DNA from 3 places in the Shewanella goraebulensis genome. Region 3 is predicted to be linked to each of the others. Evidence: predicted binding sites of a transcription regulator. Region 3 holds the regulator's gene; each other region holds the start of a gene.

Region 1 (6,095 bases), 1.7 Mb from region 3:
CTACCAATTCATCTTAATGTTTTCATCAAACTGATGACTAAGGGAATCGATAGGCTTATTGTTTACTTTAGCTTAAGCTGATTTTTGTCTTAAACTTTGCCGTACATGCGACGGTTTTGCTGTGCGTAAGCAGCTTCAAAAGCAGGTAATTGTACGCGCTTTAGGCCAAGCGTCTCTAGATCCGCTTGTGGCGGGTTACGCTTTAGTTCTTCTTTAATAATAACAGGGCTAATGATGCTAACAGGTAATTCAGTAATTTGAATTGCCGCTTCTGCTTTGAAGCTAGTTGCAGAGCCCGCAAACTTTCCTTTTTGTTCACGTTCAATGATGACGATTTCGTCAACTTTGTAATCTTCCATTAATTTGTGGAAAGCAAAATGAAACTCACGAATTGATTCTGTTTCAGCTGATTTAGAAATGCTGAATGAGATTTGACGACATTCAGGTACATTGAATGTTTCTACTTCATAAGTTAATAAGCTAATGATGGCTTCGCCACCTTTTAATTCCACGCCACAAATTTTCATGTTTCACCTTACTTTGGTACTAGTTTGATTTTGCCTAACGCTGCGAAAGCTGCATTAGGCTTAAATTGGGTTTAATCTTCGCTAAGCTCTTGTTCATCATCTTGAACAATCGAGTTATCGTTTTCAGTAATCTTTACTGGTTTGGCTTTACGGCGCATTGGCGCATCACCAATATCAACACCAGTAATAAAGCGTTTATCACGCTTAGGTGCTGTTTTAGGCTTATTGCTTGTACTACGCTTTTTGTTCGATGTTTTGGCGTCGTTTGCTTTCGCATTTTTGTTGGCCGCTTTAGGCTTATCTTTCAGGCCATTGAACTTGCCTTGGAGACCTTCAATAGTCGAAAAGTCGAAATTCTTACGTAAGAATACTTGGATTTTCTTAAAACTGTCCCAGTCTTTAGGGCCAACTAATGAAATTGCATCTCCTTTGGCACCGGCACGGCCAGTACGGCCAATACGGTGTACGTATTCTTCAGCAAATTTTGGCATGTCAAAGTTAATCACTAATGACACGTTTAATAAATCGAGTCCACGAGATGCAACATCCGTTGTCACCAATATTTTTTGCTGACCGCGGCTGAACTTATCCATAATCTGATTACGGGCAGATTGATTTAAGTCACCACTTAACGCTGCAGTTTCTAAGCCTTGTTCAGCGAGAAGTTTTGCTAACCTGTCCGTGTCCGCACGAGTTGCTGTGAAAATAATTACTTGCTTGTGCTGTTCAGTTTTAAGTATGTGCTGCAATAGTGCTTGTTTGTGATCTAAGTGATCAACTAAATATACACGCTGTGTAATATCTTTATGTTCGTTGTGTGATGCACCAATAGCCACGTGGCTTGGGGTTTTCAGTAATGTCGCAGCAATATCATTAACATGGTCATGATCGAGTGTGGCTGAGAACATCAAGGTTTGTCTGCGCTTGTGATCCGCTGCGTCATTAATGGCTTTTAGTTGTGGTGCAAACCCTAAATCAAGCATGCGATCTGCTTCATCTAGAATAAGCAGTTCTAGGCCATTAAGGTAAAGATGACGCTGCTGAAGATGATCGGCAATGCGCCCCGGTGTAGCCACAATGAAGTGAGGATCACGGGATAACGATTTTGCTTGATCGTTAAAGTTCTCACCACCTAAAATGCTCACCGCTTTATATTGAGTGTTTGCCACCAATAAACGAAGCTGGCCATAAACCTGCTGAGCAAGCTCTCGGGTTGGTAATAAAATAAGTACACGCGGATCTTTTTTAGATAAGGCCTTTGTTGATATTACGCGCTGCAGTGCTGGTAATAAAAATGCCAGGGTTTTACCTGAACCGGTTTTTGAAGATGCCATTAAATCTTTACCCGCTAGGGCAATCGGCAGGGCTTGCTGCTGAATTTCAGTTGGCTCAGAAATGCCCATATGCTTTAGACTTTCAAGTAAGCGTTTGTCTAAAGAAAAATCGGTAAATAACAAAGGTAAATCCCCTAAAAAATGATAGCCAGATATTATAACGTGTAAGCCTGAGATAGCCAACAGCTTAAGCCTCAGTTATGCTGAGTTTTACCATTTTAATTTTGTCGTATTTTTCGTTAAAGGATGTATAAAAACATGTCGGATGTCCCCAAAGAAGCAACTAACACCAAACAATTACGAATAGGTGTTGCCTTAGGTAGTGGTGCGGCAAAAGGTTGGGCGCATATTGGTGTGTTAAAAGAACTTGCTGAAATGGGGGTTTATCCAGATAAAATTGCTGGATGTTCAGTGGGAGCATTAGTTGGCGCGGCTTACGCCAATGATCATCTCGATGAGTTAGAGAGCTGGGTACGCGGGTTTTCTAGCTGGGATGTTTTAGGTTTGATGGATTTAAGCTGGCGCAAGGGGGGCTTAATCAGTGGCGAGAAAGTGTTTGATGTCTTAGCAGGCCGAATTGGTGAACTTAAAATTGAACAATTGAACAAACCATTTTCTGCCGTTGCGACAGATTTATACTCAGGGCAAGAAATTTGGTTTAAAGAAGGTGATTTACGTCATGCCGTTAGAGCATCTTGTTCAATGCCCGGGTTTTTACCGCCAGTGCAACTCGAAGATCGCTGGTTGGTGGATGGCGCAGTAGTCAATCCAGTTCCAGTATCAATGTGCCGTGCAATGGATGTGGATGTGGTTATTGCGGTTGATTTGAATGGTCACCGTCGCAATAGTATGCATATGTTGCCACAACAAATGAAAAGCCGTGCGCCGACAGCACTTGAAAAACAACAGCAAGAAGCAAAAGAATCTGAGTCAGCGTTTATGGATATTCTGGGTAAAGGTAAAGAGTACATTTCTGGTCTGACTGAAAAGTTTTCGATGTCGACTAAATCTCACCCCGGAATGATCGCAGTGATGTCTCAATCAATGGATATTTTAGAGCAGCGACATAAGCGTGCACGTTTGATGGGTGACCCACCTGATGTTTGTTTGGTGCCACAGCTTGCAGATATTGGCACCATGGAATTTCATCGCGCTGCAGAAGCCATAGAAGCAGGTCGACAAGCAGTACGTCAAACCGCTCATTTAATCAACTCTTCGCTAGGCCGATAACGGTTTTCATAATTCTGGTCAAGCTCTGTATTGCTATTTAGTGCAGAGCTTGGCAGTAATTTTTTTCATTTTATATGCCTTCATTAAACTATGATCCAGATCATGGATTTCTAGTCTTCATTATTGCTTAATGCACCATATCTTGTGTTTGTTAGTTCTTTGCTGTGGATATATAGTGTTTATATCCTGTGCATAAATGGAGTAAAAGTAATGCCTGTAGTAATAAAAAGGGACGGTTGTCGGACTGTATTTGATGAGTCTAGAATAAGGGATGCCATTGTTGCTGCAATGGCGACGGCTACAGGTCATGCCGATGTAGATTACGCAGCTACTGTAGCTTGTGTGATTAAAGAGCAGCTATCACACAAACAAGAAGTAGAGATTCATCATCTTCAAGATTTGGTTGAAAACTTACTAATGGAAGGGCCTCATAAAGAAGTGGCTCGCCATTATATCGAGTATCGCCATGACCGCGATATTTGTCGTGAAGCAAAAAGTAAACTTAACTGTGAAATTCGTGGTCTAGTTGAACAAAGCGACAGCTCTATTCTTAATGAAAATGCCAATAAAGACGCAAAAGTTATTCCTACTCAGCGTGATTTATTAGCGGGTATTGTGGCTAAGCATTACGCTAAATCGCACTTATTACCTAAAGACATTGTTGCAGCTCATGAGTCTGGTCAACTGCATTATCATGACCTTGATTATGCACCTTTCTTCCCAATGTTTAACTGCATGCTAATTGATTTAGCGGGCATGATGACCCATGGATTTAAAATGGGTAACGCAGAAATTGATACGCCAAAATCAATTTCAACAGCGACAGCAGTTACTGCACAAATTATCGCGCAGGTTGCTAGCCACATATACGGCGGTACTACCATTAACCGTATCGATGAAGTGTTAGCAGAATTTGTACAAAAGAGTTACCAAAAGCAATTAGTGATTGGTAAAGAGTGGGGCGTTAGCGACGTTGAAGCCTTTGCTATGGCGCAGACAGAAAAAGAATGTCATGACGCATTCCAGTCTTTAGAGTATGAAGTGAACACACTGCATACAGCAAATGGCCAAACACCATTTGTGACCTTCGGTTTTGGTTTGGGCACCAGCTGGGAATCTCGATTAATTCAAAAGTCGATACTAACAGTACGTATGGCAGGCCTTGGTAAAAACCGTAAAACCGCGGTGTTCCCAAAACTTGTATTTGCTATTCGTGATGGGGTAAATCATAAAGCTTCTGATAGCAATTATGATGTTAAAAAGCTGGCATTAGAGTGTGCCACTATGCGCATGTATCCAGATATTCTTAACTATGAACAAGTTGAACGTGTCACTGGTTCATTTAAAACCCCAATGGGTTGCCGTTCTTTCTTAGGTACTTACGAAGAAAATGGCGAGCTTGTTCACGAAGGTCGTAACAACTTAGGTGTGGTTAGCCTTAACTTGCCAAGAATTGCGATTGAAGCAAAAGGCGACGAAAAAGCATTCTTCGCATTACTTGATGAAAGAATGACATTGGCTCGTAAAGCATTAGACACGCGTATCGCTCGACTAGTTGGGGTTAAAGCCCGAGTAGCACCAATTCTGTATATGGAAGGCGCATGTGGTGTTCGCTTAAAAGCTGATGATGATATTTCTGAAATTTTCAAAAATGGTCGCGCGTCGATTTCATTAGGCTATATCGGTCTGCATGAAACCATCAATGCGTTATACGGAACAGAAGAGCATGTATTTGATAGTGAGTTACTTCGTACCAAAGCCATTGAAATTATCAATGTAATGAAGCGTGCAACAGAGTCTTGGAAAGCAGAAACTGGTTATGGCTTTAGCTTATACAGCACCCCAAGTGAGAACTTGTGTAGCCGTTTCTGTCAGTTAGATGCAAAACAGTTTGGCGTAGTTGAAGGTGTCACTGATAAAGGTTACTACACCAATAGCTTCCACTTAGATGTTGAAAAGAAAGTTAATCCATACGACAAAATTGATTTTGAATTACCGTATCCAGAAATCACAAACGGTGGTTTCATTTGTTATGGTGAGTTTCCTAACATGCAACACAACATTGAAGCATTAGAAAACGTATGGGATTACAGTTATAGCCGAGTGCCTTATTACGGCACCAACACGCCAATTGATGAGTGTTATGACTGTGGCTTTGTAGGCGAATTTAACTGTACTAGCAAAGGTTTTGTTTGCCCTAAATGTGGTAATCATGAACCAAGCAGAGTATCGGTAACACGTCGTGTATGTGGTTATTTAGGTAGCCCAGATGCGCGTCCGTTTAACCACGGTAAGCAAGAAGAAGTGAAGCGCCGCGTTAAGCATATCTAGTTGTGTCATTGAGTTAAGATAGAATCAAATAAGGCGCTGAATAGCGCCTTATTTATTTGAAAGGTAAGTGTTATGAATTTTCATCAGTATTATCCTGTCGATGTGATTAACGGCCCCGGTACGCGCTGCACTTTGTTTGTATCAGGTTGCGAACATCAATGTCGCGGTTGTTATAACCAGTCGACTTGGGATCCTCGCTCAGGTCATGAAGTGGATAAGCAAATGGAAGATCAAATCATTGCTGATTTAAATGATACTCGAATCAAACGCCGTGGATTATCTTTGTCAGGCGGCGATCCGTTATTTCCAGCCAATCTCACCGCTATATTATCTTTAGTAAAACGTGTAAAAGCGGAATGCCCTGATAAAGACATTTGGCTGTGGAGTGGTTATAAACTTGATGAAATGTCGCTGAAACAACAGCAAGTGTTGTCGTATGTGGATGTATTAGTTGATGGCAAGTTTGAACAAGACTTAGCCGACCCAAGCCTAAAATGGCGTGGAAGTTCAAATCAAGTTATTCATGATATGAGTGAGTTAATTACTGTTGGTTAACTATTGCTGTTAGTAAACTTTTAGTTGTGGCTTGCTGATTGTCATGAAAGAGCTTTTTGAAGCTCACTTTTGATGGATTTGTTTTACAACTATTAATAACTGGGACATGAACAATCAG
Region 2 (6,095 bases), 1.3 Mb from region 3:
GCGCCGCCGGCACAATCATCGTCTTCTTTTTCGACTACAGTGATGTCGTCTAAGTTGTCTGATGCACCATCACGAGTGTTGTGATAATAAAGGGTCTTAACCCCTAATTTGTAGGCTGTTAGCAAATCTTTAAGCAAAGTTTGCATCGGAACTTTCTGACCGTCAAAACGTGTTGGGTCGTAGTTAGTGTTTGCCGAAATAGCTTGGTCGATAAACTTTTGCATAATGCCAACTAACTCTAAGTAACCATTGTTGTTTGGCATATTCCAAAGCAGTTCATATTGATGTTTTAGTTCATCAAAGTCTGGTACTACTTGCTTTAACTGACCGTCTTTACTTGCTTTAACACTAATCAAGCCACGTGGAGGCTCAATACCGTTAGTCGCGTTAGAAATCTGTGACGATGTTTCAGAAGGCATTAGCGCTGACAAGGTTGAGTTACGTAGGCCATGTTGCTGAATATCGCTGCGTAAACCTTCCCAATCCATATGAAGTGGTTCACTACAAATTTTATCAAGGTCACGTTTGTAAGTATCAATTGGCAAGATACCTTCAGCGTACGTTGTCTCGTTAAATAACGGACAAGCACCTTGTTCTTTCGCTAAATTCATAGAAGCTTTTAATAAGTAGAACTGAATTGCTTCAAATGTTTTATGGGTCAAGTTGTTACCTGAGCCATCAGAATATTTCATTCCATTTTTCGCTAGGTAATTTGCAAAGTTAATAACACCTATACCAAGAGTTCGACGATTCATTGAACCAAGCTGAGCTGAAATAATTGGGTAGTCTTGATAATCTAATAAGTTATCAAGTGCACGAACTGCCAAATCAGCCAGCGGCTCTAACTCAGATAAGTTATTGATTGCGCCTAGGTTAAGCGCTGAAAGAGTACAAAGGGCGATTTCACCATTTGGATCTTCAATGTTTTTCATTGGCTTAGTTGGCAAAGCAATTTCTAAACAAAGGTTAGATTGCTTAATTGGCGCAACTTTTGGGTCGAATGGGCTGTGGGTATTACAGTGGTCGACGTTTTGAATATAAATACGACCAGTTGAAGCTCGCTCTTGCATCATCAGTGAAAATAATTCAACTGCCTTTATCTCTTTGCGACGAATGCTAGTGTCAGCTTCATACTGTAAATACAGACGTTCAAATTCAGTTTGATCAGCAAAGAACGCATCGTATAAACCAGGTACGTCAGATGGGCTAAATAAGCTAATGTTTTGAGATTTAATTAAACGCTGATACATCAGTTTGTTTAATTGCACGCCGTAATCGAGATGACGAACACGGTTGTCGTCAACACCACGGTTATTTTTAAGGACAAGAAGTGATTCAACTTCTAAATGCCAAATAGGGTAGAACAAGGTTGCTGCGCCGCCTCGTACACCGCCTTGTGAGCATGACTTAACCGCGGTTTGGAAATACTTGTAAAAAGGCAAACAACCGGTATGGAATGCTTCGCCGCCTCGGATTGGACTACCTAAAGCACGAATACGACCAGCGTTAATTCCTATACCTGCACGTTGGCTGACATACTTAACAATAGAAGATGCAGTCGCGTTAATTGAATCTAAGCTATCGTCACATTCAATCAATACACATGAGCTGAACTGACGTGTCGGTGTACGAACGCCAGCCATAATTGGAGTCGGCAGTGAAATCTTAAAGGTAGATACCGCATCATAAAAACGTTTGATGTAATCAAGACGTGTTTCTTTAGGATATTTAGCAAATAAACATGCCGCAACCAAGATATATAAGAACTGAGCACTTTCGTATATTTCGTTAGTAACACGGTTTTGAACTAGGTACTTGCCTTCTAATTGCTTTACTGCAGCATAAGAGAAGTCCATATCACGCCAATGATCCATATAGCCATCAAGAATAGTTAATTCTTCAGCTGTATAGTCTTCAATAATATGCTTATCGTATTTACCAAGCTCAACCAAACGGTTTACTTGATCGATTAATTTAGGTGGTTCGAACTGACCGAAAGCTTTTTTACGTAAATGGAATACAGCTAAACGAGCAGCAAGAAATTGGTAATCAGGTGATTCAGGAGAAATTAAATCAGCTGCTGCCTTAATAATTGTTTCGTGGATAGCTTCAGTAGGAATACCATCGAAAAATTGCAGGTGAGAGCGTAATTCAACTTCAGAAACTGAAACATTCTTCAGTCCTTTTGCTGCCCATTCGATAACGCGATGAATTTTGTCTAAATCAATTTTTTCGCGTTCGCCACTGCGTTTAGTGACTGTCATATTGCTGTTCATTAAAAAAAGCCTTGGTTCTATATTTATTGGTGCAATTTATTATTGGATCTTTTTCTACCGTGTTATTTACGATCGCCAATAAATCACATTACGTTCCCTTGTAAGCAGATCATCCAAAAGTATTCACAACATAATATCAACAAAAATACTAGTGTTACAGCGAGATACGTAGGTTTTAAGCTAGTGTCTCTTAGTGATGTCACACACAAGATATGGTGTTTTTAAATTTAATACATACAAGATAGTGAGGTTCCTCACTATTTGCAAGCAAGATTTTGTTGAATAACTTGTGGATATCTCATGTATATTGAAACAAGTTAGTAAAAGCTAACCTGCTAACGTAAAATACGCTTAATTTTTTTGGTTTAGGCGTTTTTTTGTTCGAAAAGTTACGCTAGTTCGATCGCTAAAATAAACAGCGATCGATTGTTTCAGTATAAAAATAGTTTGATTTTTAAATGTAAGGTTTGCTAAGCAGACTTATACCTGAATTAGAGACGTTGCTGATGCAGTTTCTTCAAATATAGCAGGCTAGACTTGCTAGATTAACTAACGATTTTATAAGTTGTAAAAGGCCATTTAATGGCGACCATTTCGCAATGATTTTGGTTACGAAATAACTTTCGTCAGGAAAAGCTCGTGCAAATCAGCAACGGTATTAAATTCAATTTTACTTGGCCATTGATCTGGAGTATCTGATTCAGATAAATACCCCCACAGGGCCGTTCCGCCAATCATCCCTGCATTGTCAGCTGCGACTAAGTCACGTTCTGCGTCGCCCAAATATAATATCTCTTGGGGTTTACAATTAATTTGCTGTGCAGCTAATAACATTGGAGCGGTATGGGGTTTGGGGTGATGAGTTGAATCTCCACTTATAATCGATTTCGCCCGATGCGTTAAGCCTAAAGCATCGATAAGTGGTCGAGTGAATTTTGCTTGTTTGTTAGTGACAATGCCAAATGGAATTTCGTTACTGTCCAACAAATCTAGAAAGACATCAAATCCATCAAATAACTGTGCCTTTTCACCATTGACCATTTTGTAGTAATCCAACAATGATTGCTGAATTTCAAGTTGAGTGGTTTCATCAAGGTGAGGTACGCCGGCTTTAACTAAAGCAAGACTGCCATGTGAAGCCGAATACCGCAGCGCTTCAACACTCTGAGGTGCTATTTTACGATCTAGCAGGCTTAGATTTAACGCATGGATTAAATCAGGTGCAGTATCAGCTAAGGTGCCGTCTAAATCGAAGAGCACAGCTTTAATAGAATTCATAAATGCCTCGTGTTATTAACAAGCTTATCGAGCTATTACATCAGTAAGTTTAATTTGGAACTAAGAAGGGTGGTAACGCCAGAAATGACGTTACCTTTTGATATGACAACTTAATCTTACTTTGTTTAGTCAGCGACCTTTTGAGTGGCAATCATGTAATTAACATCGACCTTGTTAGTGTACTTATATACACCAGAAAGAGGATTATAAGTGATGCCTAATGCGTCGCGACAAATTAAGTCGGTATTATCCACTAAATTTATTAGCTCTGAAGGTCTGATGAACTTACTGTGATCGTGTGTGCCGACAGGCAGCATTTTTAAAACATATTCTGCACCTACAATCGCTTGTATATATGACATCATGCTACGGTTGATGGTTGAAAAGAAAACATGACCTCCAGGCTTAACCATGTCACAACATGCTTGAATAACTGATAATGGATCTGGTACGTGTTCAAGCATTTCCATACAAGTGACGACATCATAATGATTTGCGTGAGTGGCAGCATGGTCTTCAGCAGTCATGGTATCGTAATTGATGGTTACCCCAGTTTCTAAGGCATGAAGTTTTGCGACTTCAATTTGTGCTTCGCCCATATCTAAACCCGTCACCTTCGCACCAATTTTTGCCATGCTTTCAGACAATATTCCGCCGCCACAACCAATATCAATGACTTGTTTTTCAAATAAACCACCGCTGGTTTGATCAATATAATTTAATCGCAAAGGGTTTAATTGATGTAATGGTTTAAAGTCACCATTTGGATCCCACCAAGACTCTGCCATTTGGGCAAATTTTTCGATTTCTTGATGATCAACATTCTGTTGAGTAGTGTGTTCTTGGTTAGACATAGCAAGGACCCATGTTTTATTTATGATTATTGCATGCATTATAACCATACGAAGCAATAAACATAGTGAGATGAAACAAGATTCATTTCTAATCGGTTATATATTCGGCAGTAACTGCTGATAAAAAAGCCATTGGGGTTTTGTTAGCAGCCTTTAGGCATTTCAAAAGTAGTTAAACCTAAACAATATTGACTAATTCTTGCTGTTTTTATTCAGTTTTTCACTTGCTTTAACTTTTCGTTGTTCTAAGGTCTAGCCACTTTATTTATCTGTGTTAGAATGCAAAATCACGTTTTTGAGCTACACAATAAAATGGAATAATTATTGTGCGCTAATTTTAGGGGAACGAGCAGTTTATGACTGATCTGGCATCATCAATTTCGCCAATTAACATCGAAGACGAACTAAAAAATTCTTATTTAGATTATGCAATGAGTGTAATCGTAGGTCGTGCATTACCCGACGTTCGTGACGGTTTAAAACCTGTTCACCGTCGTGTGCTTTTTGCAATGAACGAATTAAAGAACGACTTTAATAAGCCTTATAAAAAATCAGCTCGTGTTGTTGGTGACGTAATTGGTAAGTATCACCCACATGGTGATTCTGCTGTTTACGATACAATCGTACGTATGGCACAACCATTCTCAATGCGTTATACCCTAGTAGACGGCCAAGGTAACTTCGGTTCTGTCGATGGTGACTCAGCAGCGGCAATGCGTTATACCGAAATTCGTATGGAGAAGTTAGCGCATTCATTGCTAGCTGATTTAGAAAAAGAAACCGTGGATTATGTACCTAACTATGATGGTACTGAACATATCCCTGCGGTTCTTCCTACACGCATTCCTACATTATTAATCAATGGTTCTTCTGGTATTGCTGTTGGTATGGCGACCAATATCCCGCCGCACAATATCAATGAAGTTGTCCAAGGTTGTTTAGCGTTAATTGAAGAGCCTAGTCTCTCAATTGAACAGCTAATGGAGTATATTCCTGGACCTGACTTTCCAACAGCTGCGTCAATCAATGGCCGTAAAGGTATCATTGATGCATATAAGACTGGCCGCGGCCGTGCTGTTATGCGCTCTAAAGCCGAAATTGAAGAAGAAAACGGCCGTGAACGGATTATCGTTACTGAAATTCCTTATCAAGTTAACAAAGCACGTTTGATTGAAAAGATCGCTGAGCTTGTAAAAGATAAGAAAATTGAAGGTATCAGCGGTTTACGTGATGAGTCTGATAAAGACGGTATGCGTATTGTTGTTGAAATCAAACGCGGTGAAGTAGGCGAGGTTGTTCTTAATAACCTGTATGCTCAAACTCAAATGCAGTGCTCTTTTGGTATCAATATGGTTGCGTTGACAAATGGTCAACCAAAACTGTTTAACCTAAAAGAAATGCTTGAGTGCTTTATTCTGCACCGTCGTGAAGTTGTGACTCGCAGAACTGTATTTGAGTTACGTAAAGCTCGCGAACGTGCACATATCCTTGAAGCATTAGCGATTGCACTTGCTAACATTGACCCAATTATTGCATTAATTAAAGCATCACCAACACCAGCTGAAGCAAAAGTTAAATTAGTTGCCCAAGGTTGGAAACTCGGTAATGTGCAAGGCATGCTTGAAAAAGCAGGTGATGATGCAGCGCGCCCTGAGTGGTTAGAGCCAGAATTTGGTATTCGCGATGG
Region 3 (6,095 bases):
TTCAGCCGAAATATCGGCGACATAGCCATCAGCTAAACACTCCACCACGGTTAAACATACACCGTTAGTGGCAATACTATCGCCTAACTTCACATCAGCTAAATCCAAGTGACCACTGGCAACGGTTAAACGAATATCATCACCTTTACGCTCGATTTTTCTCAATGTGCCTAAGGCTTCAATAATGCCGGTAAACATAAGTACTCACTTATTTGTGGTTCAGTTCTGATAGGTTGTATTCAGCTCAATTAGCTTTGTCAAAAAGGTTCATTCTCAACAAGGTTATTATCGTAAACGATGTAACCAGCTAAAGATTAAAAATCATCCGTTGATCTTCGCCTACTCGGCGCGAATCTACTAATTGTAACTCAGGAATTTGTTCCATAGTTTGATAGTCGTTCAGTTGTAATAAATTTCGGCCATGACTACCTAAAATTTTCATTGCTTGATAAAGATAAAGCTCATCTGCAAGTTTTGCATCTAGTACGCTACCAGCAAGACAGGCTCCAGCCTCAACCAGTACTGAGTTACATTGCTTACCTAAATAAGTAAATAACGCATGTAAATCAACGCGTCCATCTTCATTTGTGGCAATAGTGATACAACTAACATGATTGTTAAATTTTTCTTGTACTTCTGCGGGGTAATCCACACAGGAAACCAACAATACAGGTGATGTAAAATCAAATAGCTTCATTTCACTCGTTAGCCTTGCTTTACTATCTAAAATAACCCGCAAAGGCTGTTGCAGATCTGAGGGCACAAGTGAGCTTTTCAAGCTGCCTAACTCCTCATAACGCACATTTAGCGTTGGGTTATCAGCAAGTACTGTTTCAACACCCGTTACCAGTGCACAATGACGAGCGCGTAACTTTTGCACGTCAGCTCGTGCATCTGGACCTGTTATCCACTTTGATACTCCATTTGAAAGCGCTGTTTTACCGTCGATACTTGCAGCTAATTTTATGGTGATGCGAGGCAGGCCTGTGGTCATTTTTTTAGTGAAGCCTAAATTGAGTAATTTGGCTTGTTCGGTAAGTAAGCCAACATCAACTTGAATGCCCGCTTCTTTTAAAAGCCTTATACCATTACCGGCAACTTGTGGGTTCGCATCGACTTCGGCGACGACTACTCTTTTAACCCCTGCTTTGATTAATGCCAAGGCACAAGGAGGCGTGCGACCATAATGACTGCAAGGCTCAAGCGTGACATAGGCGGTGGCCAGAGAAAGTTTATGTTGGTTTTGCTTGGTGTCTACATCATGAAGGGCATGAATTTCAGCATGAGGGCCGCCCGCTTTAATGTGATATCCCTGACCAATGATTTTATCATCAACAGCAATAACACAGCCGACATTAGGATTAGGGCGGGTGGTATAACGCCCTTTTTCAGCCAATGAAATTGCTAGGCTCATCATTTCGATGTCAATAACGGACCACTGAGACATAAACACCTACTTGAATAGTGGCTGCAAAATATAATCTACAGCCTCAATATTGGGAACAGAAATTACTTTTGTAGTTTAGCGATGGCTTCGCCAAACTGAGACACATCTTCAAAGGCACGATATACAGAAGCAAAGCGAATATAAGCCACTTTATCTAGTACCATTAATTGTTCCATCATTAAATTACCAATCATTGCTGAGTCAATTTCGCGCTCACCAGTGCCACGTAAAGTAGATTTGATTTTAGTTAATGCTTGTTCAATTTGGTCAATAGATACTGGACGTTTCTCCACAGCACGAAGCATTCCGCCTCGCAGTTTATCTTCATCAAATGGTTGGCGAGTACCATCTTGTTTGATAACCCGTGGCATAACCAGCTCAGCACCCTCAAAGGTAGTGAATCTCTCATGGCACAATGTACATTCCCGACGGCGACGCACTTGATGGCCATCAGCCACCAGACGAGAGTCAATCACTTTGGTATCTGTCGCGCTACAAAATGGGCAATGCATATTCGCTCCTGGAAAATAAAATAAAATGGCTGTAAGCACAAAGTACTTACAGCCATTAAAGTTTATCCTATTTACTTTATAAGGTTAACCTTATCGATAAGATAATCCTACTTAGTTAAAATGGATCATGTGTCTAAATAAGAGAAGCAATACAAGCTTGGATTAATTAGCACGGTCTTGCTTAACGACTATCAACACAAATTAACGGTTTTATCCGTAATTTTTATCCGTAAACAGGGTATTTAGCACACAACTCAAGCACTTGGTTCTTAACGCGCTCAATTGTACCTTCATTAGTAATGTCATCTAGTACATCACACATCCAGTTTGTTAGCTCTACCGATTCAGTTTCTGTGAAACCACGGCGAGTAATCGCTGGAGAACCAATACGTAGACCAGAGGTCACGAAAGGTGAACGTGGGTCATTCGGTACTGAATTTTTGTTTACTGTGATGTTAGCTTTACCTAACGCAGCATCAGCATCTTTACCAGTCATATCTTTGCTAATCAAATCAAGCAAGAATAAGTGGTTATCAGTGCCACCAGAAACAACATCGTAGCCACGCTCAATGAAGGTTTTCGCCATCACTTTAGCATTGGCAACAACTTGCTCTTGGTAAGTGGTAAATTCAGGATCGAGAGCTTCTTTAAATGCAACCGCTTTAGCAGCGATAACGTGCATTAAAGGGCCGCCTTGGCCACCTGGGAATACTGCTGAATTTAACTTTTTGTAGATGTCTTCATCATTTGCAGCAGAAAGGATTAAACCACCACGAGGGCCAGCAAGTGTTTTATGAGTTGTTGTCGTTACAACGTGCGCATGTGGCAGTGGATTCGGGTAGATACCCGCAGCAACAAGACCTGCAACGTGGGCCATATCAACAAATAAGTAAGCACCGACTTTATCAGCGATTTCGCGGAATTTACCCCAATCGATAATACCTGAGTAAGCAGAGAAACCAGCAATAATCATTTTTGGATTGTGCTCTACAGCTAAACGCTCAACTTCAGCGTAATCGATTTTACCAGTCGTTTCATCGATACCGTACTGAACAGCATTATAAAGCTTGCCAGAAAAACTAACGTGAGAACCATGGGTCAAGTGACCACCATGGGCTAGGCTCATACCTAAAACAGTATCACCGCCTTGAAGTAGCGCCATGAAAACTGCTGAGTTTGCTTGAGAACCAGAATGCGGCTGTACGTTTGCGTATGTAGCGCCAAATAATTCTTTTGCACGAGAAATAGCTAACTCTTCTGCAATATCTACATGCTCACAACCGCCGTAGTAACGCTTACCAGGGTAACCTTCAGCATACTTGTTAGTTAGCTGAGAACCTTGTGCTTCAAGAACACGTGGGCTGGTATAGTTTTCTGACGCGATTAATTCAATGTGCTCTTCTTGGCGACGAGTCTCATCTTCAATGGCTTGAAACAGTTGTGGATCGTAATCCGCGATATTCATAGCTTTCTTTAGCATTGGTGTCTCCAACAGCAGTTCTTATATATAGGGTTGCGCGGTATTCTACTCTGCTCTGCGTCACAATCCCAGTATTTACAACATGAATTTCTTTGGAAATTATCATTATTTTAATTAATCCAAAATTTGAGTTAACCGAAAAATAAAGTAGAATTATCATCATCATTGGTCACCAAAGAACCTCAAAAATGGCTCAATTTGTCTATAGTATGCTGCGGGTAGGAAAGATTGTTCCGCCTAAGAAACAAATTCTTAAAGATATTTCACTCAGTTTTTTCCCTGGCGCCAAAATTGGTGTCTTAGGTTTAAACGGTTCAGGCAAATCCACTTTACTTCGTATCATGGCAGGGTTAGATACTGAAATCGAAGGCGAAGCGCGCCCGATGCAAGATCTAAAAATCGGATACCTTCCACAAGAGCCTAAGCTTGATGAATCGCAAACCGTACGTGAAGCCATTGAAGAAGCGGTAAGTGAAGCTAAGAATGCCCTCACCCGTTTAGATGAAGTGTATGCACTATATGCTGAACCTGATGCTGACTTTGATGCACTTGCTAAAGAGCAAGGTCAACTGGAAGCGATTATTCAATCTCAAGATGCGCATAACCTTGATGTGGTGCTAGATCGCGCAGCGAATGCTTTACGTCTTCCTGATTGGGATGAAAAAATCGAAGTATTATCAGGTGGTGAACGTCGCCGCGTAGCAATCTGTCGTCTGTTACTTGAAAAACCAGACATGTTGCTACTTGATGAACCAACCAACCACTTGGATGCAGAATCTGTTGCATGGCTTGAGCGCTTCTTACAAGATTACACAGGCACCGTTGTGGCCATTACCCATGATAGATATTTCTTGGATAATGCCGCTGGGTGGATTTTGGAACTTGACCGTGGTGAAGGTATTCCGTGGGAAGGTAACTATTCTTCGTGGTTAGAGCAAAAAGATGCTCGTCTACAACAAGAATCATCTACAGAAAGTGCGCGCCAGAAAACCATTCAAAAAGAATTAGAATGGGTACGCCAAGGCAGTAAAGGTCGTCAATCTAAAGGCAAAGCCCGTATGGCTCGCTTTGAAGAATTGAACACCAACGACTATCAAAAGCGTAACGAAACTAATGAATTGTTCATTCCACCAGGGCCTCGTTTAGGTGACAAAGTAATTGAGGTTAATAACTTAACTAAGTCATATGGCGATCGCGTATTGATTGATGACTTAACCTTTGCCGTCCCTAAAGGTGCCATTGTCGGTATTATCGGTGCTAACGGCGCGGGTAAATCAACTTTGTTTAAGATGATTTCAGGTGCAGAACAGCCTGATAGCGGCAGCATCGAAGTGGGTGAGTCTGTACAAATTGCGTCTGTTGAGCAGTTCCGTGATTCGATGAATGATAAAAATACTGTTTGGCAAGAAATTTCCGACGGTCAAGATATCATGCGTATTAATAACACAGAGATCCCAAGTCGCGCTTATGTTGGCCGCTTTAACTTCCGTGGTGGCGATCAGCAAAAAATCATTGGCACATTGTCTGGTGGTGAGCGTAACCGTGTCCATTTAGCAAAACTGCTACAAGCAGGTGGTAACGTACTCCTACTCGATGAACCAACCAATGACTTAGATGTTGAAACACTACGTGCGCTAGAAGAAGCGTTATTAGAGTTCCCTGGTTGTGCCATGGTTATTTCCCATGACCGTTGGTTCTTAGACAGAATCGCCACTCATATTTTAGATTATCGTGATGAAGGCCAAGTTAACTTCTATGAAGGTAACTACACAGAATATACCGCATGGTTAAAAGAGCATTTAGGCACAGAAGCGATTGAGCCTCATCGTCTTAAGTACAAGCGTATTGCCAAGTAGCACCACCTGTTAGTGTAAACAAAACGCGTTAAAATAATTAAGCCCCATTAAATCATCCTTTTTGTAAAGAAAGGTTGTTTAAACTGGGGCTTTTTAATATTTCAAACAAAAATAAAGACCTAATCGACTTTCATTTTAAGTGGTCATTTTACAATGGTTAGCAATAACTTCTTGAATATAAAATCATGAATTGTAAGCAAGTGGTAACAACCAAGATCGTTTAGCAACATTTGCGTTCACTTTAATAAACACTTTTGTTATCAGCATGTTTCGTTACAATCTTATATGCTTTGCTTTACATTCCTTTACCCTTATATGCCGTTTTTTAATTAAAATAGACCCTAATTCATCAACCGGTCTGATGATATTTTCTTAGAGTTCATAAAATGAAAAAATTGGCAATTGTTATCATAGTCAGCAGCCTTATCGCTGCGGTGGTGTCTTTTAGTGGTTTATCCCAAGCTGATAAAACGAAAGCTCAGTCGCAAGGGAAGCCGCAGAAAACTATTCCAGTCGTCACCGGCATTGTTGATCAGCATGAACTATCACAATCATTATCGCTAATAGGTAAGCTTGACGCTGAACAATCTGTCTATATTTCATCTCAAGTTGCTGGCCAAATTAGTAAAATTTTAATTAAACCCGATCAAGATATTCAGGCTGGCCAAATCATCGTTCAATTAGATGATGCTAAGGCGAAAGCTGCTACTGCCGAAGCCGCCGCTTATCTGGCCGATGAAAAGCGTAAACTCAAAGAGTTTCTAAAACTGATTTCAAGTAATGCAATTACTCAGACCGAA

What was found. Region 3 encodes NrdR, which represses ribonucleotide reductase genes. Its sites were predicted from a motif close to AAACACNANATNTNGTGTTT; they were not measured.
Region 1: the regulator NrdR is predicted to act here: its motif matches at 3,222-3,241, upstream of nrdD (anaerobic ribonucleoside-triphosphate reductase).
Region 2: the regulator NrdR is predicted to act here: its motif matches at 2,478-2,497, upstream of nrdA (class 1a ribonucleoside-diphosphate reductase subunit alpha).

The regions. Positions count from the first base shown of each region.
Region 1 is NZ_CP126972.1:1,964,330-1,970,424, forward strand. Features, by position in the region: gene QPX86_RS08160 (DUF3010 family protein) at 90-527, opposite strand; gene QPX86_RS08165 (DEAD/DEAH box helicase) at 599-1,930, opposite strand; gene rssA (patatin-like phospholipase RssA) at 2,120-3,091, shown strand; gene nrdD (anaerobic ribonucleoside-triphosphate reductase) at 3,302-5,422, shown strand; gene nrdG (anaerobic ribonucleoside-triphosphate reductase-activating protein) at 5,495-5,977, shown strand.
Region 2 is NZ_CP126972.1:2,388,657-2,394,751, forward strand. Features, by position in the region: gene nrdA (class 1a ribonucleoside-diphosphate reductase subunit alpha) at 1-2,276, opposite strand, end outside; gene QPX86_RS10020 (HAD family hydrolase) at 2,886-3,554, opposite strand; gene ubiG (bifunctional 2-polyprenyl-6-hydroxyphenol methylase/3-demethylubiquinol 3-O-methyltransferase UbiG) at 3,680-4,408, opposite strand; gene gyrA (DNA gyrase subunit A) at 4,765-6,095, shown strand, end outside.
Region 3 is NZ_CP126972.1:3,670,791-3,676,885, forward strand. Features, by position in the region: gene QPX86_RS15575 (riboflavin synthase) at 1-198, opposite strand, end outside; gene ribD (bifunctional diaminohydroxyphosphoribosylaminopyrimidine deaminase/5-amino-6-(5-phosphoribosylamino)uracil reductase RibD) at 308-1,447, opposite strand; gene nrdR (transcriptional regulator NrdR) at 1,510-1,959, opposite strand; gene glyA (serine hydroxymethyltransferase) at 2,183-3,439, opposite strand; gene ettA (energy-dependent translational throttle protein EttA) at 3,628-5,295, shown strand; gene QPX86_RS15600 (efflux RND transporter periplasmic adaptor subunit) at 5,682-6,095, shown strand, end outside.